3 regions of the Zoogloea oryzae genome follow, and region 3 is predicted to be linked to each of the others. Evidence: predicted binding sites of a transcription regulator. Region 3 holds the regulator's gene; each other region holds the start of a gene.

Region 1 (2,262 bases), on a different contig from region 3:
CCTACGTGATTTTCCGAAGCCCTCGCATGGCGAGAGTTGCCGGTGAACGGCAGAATTTGCCGCAGATAACGACAGGTCTGTCGAGGAGATAAAGATGAACACAAACACGATGCATGACGAGATTCGGGAGCTGAATCTGGCCTACCTGATGCTTGCTCAGCAGATGCTGCGCGACGACCGCGCTGCCGCCATCTACCGCCTGGGAATCGGCGAAGAAGTGGCTGAAGTGCTGGAAGGGTTGAGTTCCGCCCAGGTGCTGCGGATGGCCAATTCGAACATGCTGCTCTGTCAGTTCCGCTTCAACGACACCATGCTGGTCGATCTGCTGTCGTCCCATGGCCGTGAGCGCGGTGCGGCGCATCTGCACGCGGCGATCCTTGCTGCCGGGCGGCCTGTCGCCCATCTGGCCTGATCCGGCCCGCGGCTGAGGGAGACCATCGTGCGAAACAAGAGCGTGCTGCAGGAAGCGCAGGACATCCAGAAGGCGGTCGAGTTGATCCGTCTGGGTGCGCGCATGCAGATGCTTGAAGCCGAGACCGCCCTGAGCCGGGAACGTCTGCTCAAGCTCTACAAGGAAGTAAAGGGCGTCTCGCCCCCGAAGGGCATGCTGCCGTTTTCGACGGACTGGTTCATGTCGTGGCAGCCGAACATCCATGCCTCGCTGTTCATGGCGCTGTACCGTTTCGTCCAGACCAACGCGCATCTAGAAGGGTTGGACGCCATCATCCAGGCTTACCGGCTGTACAACGAGCACATCGAATCCTTCGAGATGGAGCAGGTGCTGTCGCTCACCCGGGCCTGGACGCTGATCCGTTTCTTTGACGCCAAGCTGCTGCAACTGGCCCGTTGTACCTGCTGCGGCGGACATTTTGTCTCCCACGGTTTCGACCCGACCCACGATTACGTCTGCGGCCTGTGCCACGTGCCGTCCCGCGCCGGCAAGACCCGGCGGGCCCAGGCGAACGAAGTTGCCATACCCTGACCTCCCTCTCGATTGACGATGAGGTTATGCCGCCGGTTTCGATCAGGCGGCATTTTTTTGTCCGCTTTCGGGTGACGACAGGCTTGCGTCAGGTGCTCAAGTTTCTTCAGGCAGGGCCGATATCGCCGGTGAAGAATAACGGATCCGGCAGGCGCCCCCAGCCTGCCAACCCAATGAGGTTTCGGCGATGTTTCTGATCATCGGCTACGTCATCATCCTGGCGGCGTCCCTCGGCACTTACGCCGTGCACGGCAGTCTGGCGGCCCTGTGGGTTCCGACCGAATACATCGCGATCGTCGGCCTGACCATCGGCGGCTTCGTCGCGGGAAACGGGCCGAAGGCGATCAAGGGCACCATCGCCGCGCTGCCTACGATCTTCAAGGGCTCGCCCTACAACAAGGCCTTCTACACCGACGTGCTGTGCATGCTCTACGAGATCCTGGCCAAGGTGCGCAAGGAAGGCCTGATGTCCATTGAAGGCGACATCGAGAACCCCGAAGGCAGCCCGATCCTCTCCAAGTATCCGGCCTTCACGGCAGACCACCATGCGGTGGATTTCCTGTGCGACTACCTGCGGATGATGGTCGGCGGCAACCTCAACGCCTTCGAGATCGAAAACCTGATGGACATCGAGATGGAAACCCACCATCACGAAGCCCACACCCCGGCCCATGTGGTCTCCAAGGTGGGTGACGCGGTGCCGGCCTTCGGTATCGTCGTGGCGGTGATGGGCGTGGTGAACGTGATGGGCTCGGTGGGCCAGCCGCCGGCGGTGCTCGGCAAGATGATCGGCGGCGCGCTGGTGGGGACCTTCCTCGGTATTCTCATCTCCTATGGCTTCGTGGCGCCGGTGGCTGGCCAGCTGGAGCAGAAGGTCGAGGAGGGCGGAAAGATCTACCAGTGCATGAAGGCGGTGCTGCTGGCGAGCATGAACGGCTACGCGCCCCAGGTGGCGGTGGAGTTCGGGCGCAAGGTGTTGTTCTCGACCGACAGGCCGAGCTTTGCCGAGCTCGAAGAAGCGATCAAGAGCAAGAAGTGATGCGCGTCCCGGTGATGCGGCGTGATGCGTCGCGGATTCCCTCGCCTGCCGGATCGATGTCATGAGTGACGATACCCAACAGCCAATCGTCGTCAAGAAGATCAAGAAGGGCGGCGGCGGTGCCCACGGTGGCGCGTGGAAAATCGCCTACGCCGACTTCGTGACCGCGATGATGGCCTTCTTCCTGCTGATGTGGCTGCTCGGCTCGACGGCCCAGGGCGACCTGCAGGGGATTGCGGAT
Region 2 (2,262 bases), on a different contig from region 3:
TCACCTCTGCCGTGACCTTCCAGGTCGGCGCGGGCACTGCCGCCACCGACACCATCACGGTCCAGGGCAGCGCGGTCACCCTGTCCGGCGTGTCCGCCGCGGTGTCCGGCAGCGTCTCCAGCGTCGGCGCCGCGACCGCAGCGATTGCGAGCATCGACACCCAGATCAACAACCTGAACACCGCCCGCGCCACCTGGGGTGCTGTCCAGAACCGCTTCAGCTCGGTCGTGCAGACCCTGTCCGTCGCCTCCGAAAACGCGCAAGCGTCCCGCGGCCGGATCATGGATGCCGACTTCGCGAAGGAAACCGCCAACATGACCCGCGCCCAGATCCTCCAGCAGGCTGGCACCGCGATGGTCTCGCAGGCCAACAGCATGCCGAACAACGTGCTGTCCCTGCTCCAGTAACGCGATACAGACGTAACCCTGACGTGCGCGGCCGCCCACAGGGCGGCGGCGCCGCCAGCACAAGGGGGAGATGAGCATGAGCATCCAGCCAGTCGGCACAAGCAGCGCGCAGTATGTGCCACCCGTCAATGCCTCGACGGGCGCCGGCGCCTCCCGTGCAACCGAGAACGCCGCAAGCACCGGCGCGGTTCAGGCATCCCAGAGCACCGCCCAGACCGGCAAGGTCGCGCCCCCGAGCAACGAACAACTCAACCAGGCGGTCAAGCAGATCCAGGACGTCATCAAGCAGACCGCCAACAGCCTGCAGTTCTCCATCGACGAAGACCTGGGCGTCTCCATCGTCAAGGTGGTGGACACCGAGTCCAAAAAGCTCATCCGGCAGATTCCGTCGGAAGAGGTGCTGGCCATCGCCAAGGCGCTCGACAAATTGCAGGGGCTGCTCGTCAAACAGCAGGCCTGATCCGGACACCCCAAGCCGCCAGACCCTCCCCTGGCGCAGATTTGATCCCACCCTCGAGGTGGGATTTTTTTTGCCACAACATGCCGGACAGCTGAACCTGGCACGACTAATGCATTCCAACTGACAACACGCGACCACACTCAAGTTTTCCGGGGTGCGGTCGTAATTTCCGTCAATCGCTTCACCGCACCACAAGGGGTCCATCATGGCCACAATCTCATCAGCTGGAGTCGGCTCGGGAATCAACGTCGAATCGCTCGTCAGTTCGCTGATGTCTGTTGAAAAACAGCCCCTTACGAAACTCCAGTCGCGCCAGAGCAGCTACGAATCGAAGATCTCCGCCCTCGGCACGCTCAAGAGCGCGCTGTCCACCCTGCAGACCGCCGCCAAGGCCCTGACACCGGCAACCGGCAGCACGGCAACGGCATCTTTGTCCGCCTATAAGGCAACTCTTGCCGATTCGACCATCGCAACGGCAACAACGACCAGCTCGGCGGTTGCCGGCAGCTACTCCCTCGAAGTCACCGCCCTGGCCACCAGCCAGCGCTACGCGCTGGGCAAGACCTTCGCCGCCGGCGACACGGCGCTCGATTTCGGCACCGACAGCAGCCGCACGCTCACCTTCACCAAGGGCAGCACGACCACCACCGTCACCCTGGAAAGCAGCCAGAACACCCTGGCGGCCGTGCGCGACGCCATCAACAAGGCCGAGCCCGGCGTGAGCGCCTCCATCGTCACCGACACCAGCGGCAAGCAGAACCTGCTGCTCACCGCCACGTCCGGCGGCACCGCCAACGCGGTGACCATCGGCGGCACCGCCACCTTCATCGACGCTGCCGCACCGGGCTCGCCGATCGCCGCCTCCAGCGCCTTCAACCAGACCCTCGCCGCCAGCGACGCGGCGGTGAAGATCCAGGGCGTGTCGATCGCCACCAGCGGCAACTCGATCACCAACGCCATTGACGGGGTGAACCTCGAGCTCACCAAGACCGGCACCACCACCCTCTCCGTCACCCGCGACAACACCGACCTGAAGAGCAAGCTCGACACCTTCATCAACGCCTACAACAGCCTCAACACCTCGCTGAAAAACCTGGGCGCCTACAACGCCAGCACCAAGACGGCGGCCGTGCTCAACGGCGACTCGACCCTGCGCAGCATCCAGTCCCAGGTGCGCAACACCATCGGCAGCGTTCCCGCTTCGCTCAGCGGCGCCACCTTCAAGACCCTCAGCGACATCGGCATCGCCTTTCAGACCGACGGCAGCCTGAAGATCGACAGCGCCAAGTTCGACAAGGCGGCCAGCGCCAACTTTTCGGCCACCGCCGCAGTGATCGGCGCCTTCGGCAGCACGATGAAGACGACCACCACCAACCTGCTCGCCAGCAACGGGGT
Region 3 (2,262 bases):
GCCGGCCTGATGATGGCCAACGCGGGGCAGACCGGGGTGGCCCAGCTGCGCGGAGGGCTTTGAGATGCTGCACGCCTCCGATCAGGCCGCCGGCCTGCGCCGCCTGTTCCGCCGCACCCCGTCGGCCGTGGTGGCGCTGTTCACCTCGGGCCGCTCGCCGCGGGACCTGGCTGTCCAGACCCTCACCGCCCTCACCGAAGGGGCCCGCCGGGTGGTGGCCATCGACGAACACGCACCCGACCGCGGCTCGCTGCTGGCGGCCTTCGGCTACCCCGACGGCGGCGACCTGCTGGGCGCCCTGCAGGGCCAGCACGACGTGACCGAAACCATGCGTGAGGTGGCCGACGGGCTGTGGGTCGTGCCGGCCGCCGCCACCGTGCTGGCCGTGCCGCTCCTCGACGAGACCCCGCACGCCCGCCTCGAAGCCGGCATCGCCGAACTCCAGCGCCGTGCCGATCTGCTGGCGATCCACACCGTCGGCGACGTGCGCAGCCTCACCCCCTTCGCCCGCGCCGCCGGCCGTCGCCTGCTGGTGGTGGAAGCGAGCGGTGTCGGTGCCCGCGGTGCCTGCCAGTGGATCAAGGGCCTGGCCGCCGCCGGCGCCGGATCGCTGGAGATCGCCGTCAGCGGCGCCCGCGACCGGGCCGACGCCACCGCGCTCTTTGCCAGCCTCAACGACTTCACCGCCCGTCACGTGGGGCTGCCCCTGGTGTGGCGCGGTGAGGTCGAGCGCGACCCCCTGGCCGACGCCATGACCACGCCTCTCGGTGCCCGTCACCCGGCCGAAGGTGCCCAGGCCTTCATCCGCCGTCTGCGCGCCTGGTCGTCCCAGGCCGGCGTGGCCGGTTGAAATCGGCAAAAAGTGAAATTGTGAAATCTTGTGTCGTCGGCTGCATGAAAGCCTATCGTTGCCGATGAGTAGTGTGAGCGCCGCGCGACTCCAAAACCCGACCAGAAAGCAGACGAAAGATGTACACCGCTTCCGGCACCCTCGATAAAGAGCAACTCGTCGTCCAGTACGCGCCGCTGGTCAAGCGCATTGCCTATCACCTGATGGCCAAGCTGCCGGCCAGCGTGCAGGTGGAAGACATCATCCAGAACGGCATGCTGGGCCTGCTCGACGCCATCAACCGCTACGAAGAAGGCCTCGGCGCGCAGTTCGAGACCTACGCGGTGCAGCGCATCCGCGGCTCGATGCTCGACGGCCTGCGCGAGAACGACTGGCTGCCGCGCAGCCTGCGCCGGGACATGCGGCGCATCGAGGCGGCGGTGCATCAGCTCGAACAGGCCAACGGGCGGCATCCGACCGAGGCCGAACTGGCCGACTCGCTGGGCGTGCCCCTGGCCGAATACCAGCACATGCTGCAGGAGGCCCGTGGCTACCAGTTGGTGTACTTCGAGGATTTCAGCGGCGAGGGCGACGACGACTACCTTGAACGCCACATCACCCTCGAGGGCAACGACCCGCTCACGCTGCTCCTCGACAGCAACATGCGCGACGTGCTCATCAAGGCCATCGACGATCTGCCCGAGCGGGAGAAGACCGTGATGGGCCTCTACTACGAACAGGACATGAACCTGCGCGAAATCGGCGAAGTGCTCGGCGTCTCAGAATCCCGCGTGTGCCAGCTCCACAGCCAGGCCATCGCCCGCCTGCGCTCGCGCATCTCCGGCGCGATCCAGACGGCGCCCAAGGCCAAGGGTGAGGGGCGCGGCCGTGGCCGTCGCCCGGCCGCCGGCTGAACCGGGCCCGGGGCGTTTCCATGGACAGCATCAGCCTGATCGGCATCACCCTCGCGCTGGCCGCGATCCTCGTCGGGCAGGTGCTCGAAGGTGGCCACGTCGGCTCGTTGATCCAGCCGACGGCCTTCCTCATCGTCATCGGCGGCACCCTCGGCGCGGTGATGCTGCAAAGCTCGCTCAAGGTCTTCCGGCTGGGCATGCAGATGGTCCGCTGGGTCTTCGTGCCGCCCAGGCTGGATCACGATGCGCTGATCGCCGAGGTTGTCCGCTGGAGCAACGTGGCCCGCAAGGAAGGCTTGCTGGCGCTCGAAAGCCAGATCCCCGCCATCGACGATCCCTTCATCCAGAAGGGCCTTCAGCTGCTGGTCGATGGCGTCGAACCCGATCGCCTGCGCGAAGTGCTCGAGGTCGAGATCGACACCTGGGAAGGCCAGATGAAGCAGGGCGCCAAGATCTGGGAAGCCGCCGGCGGCTACGCGCCGACCATCGGCATCCTGGGCGCGGTGATGGGCCTCATCC

The links. The regulator FliA, encoded in region 3, starts transcription of late flagellar genes. The targets are predictions, from matches to a motif close to CTAAAGTTNNNNNNNNNNNNGCCGNTA.
Region 1: the regulator FliA is predicted to act here: its motif matches at 1,078-1,104, upstream of motA (flagellar motor stator protein MotA).
Region 2: the regulator FliA is predicted to act here: its motif matches at 1,007-1,033, upstream of fliD (flagellar filament capping protein FliD).

The regions. Positions count from the first base shown of each region.
Region 1 covers NZ_BSPX01000053.1:3,733-5,994, forward strand. The annotation lists gene flhD (flagellar transcriptional regulator FlhD) at 95-412, shown strand; gene flhC (flagellar transcriptional regulator FlhC) at 440-982, shown strand; gene motA (flagellar motor stator protein MotA) at 1,170-2,021, shown strand; gene motB (flagellar motor protein MotB) at 2,083-2,262, shown strand, end outside.
Region 2 covers NZ_BSPX01000013.1:40,175-42,436, forward strand. The annotation lists gene QQK25_RS06470 (flagellin N-terminal helical domain-containing protein) at 1-407, shown strand, start outside; gene QQK25_RS06475 (flagellar protein FlaG) at 484-867, shown strand; gene fliD (flagellar filament capping protein FliD) at 1,073-2,262, shown strand, end outside.
Region 3 covers NZ_BSPX01000038.1:42,115-44,376, reverse strand. The annotation lists partial or broken gene flhF (flagellar biosynthesis GTPase FlhF) at 1-63, shown strand, start outside; gene QQK25_RS13295 (MinD/ParA family ATP-binding protein) at 65-850, shown strand; gene QQK25_RS13290 (RNA polymerase sigma factor FliA) at 970-1,743, shown strand; gene QQK25_RS13285 (flagellar motor protein) at 1,764-2,262, shown strand, end outside.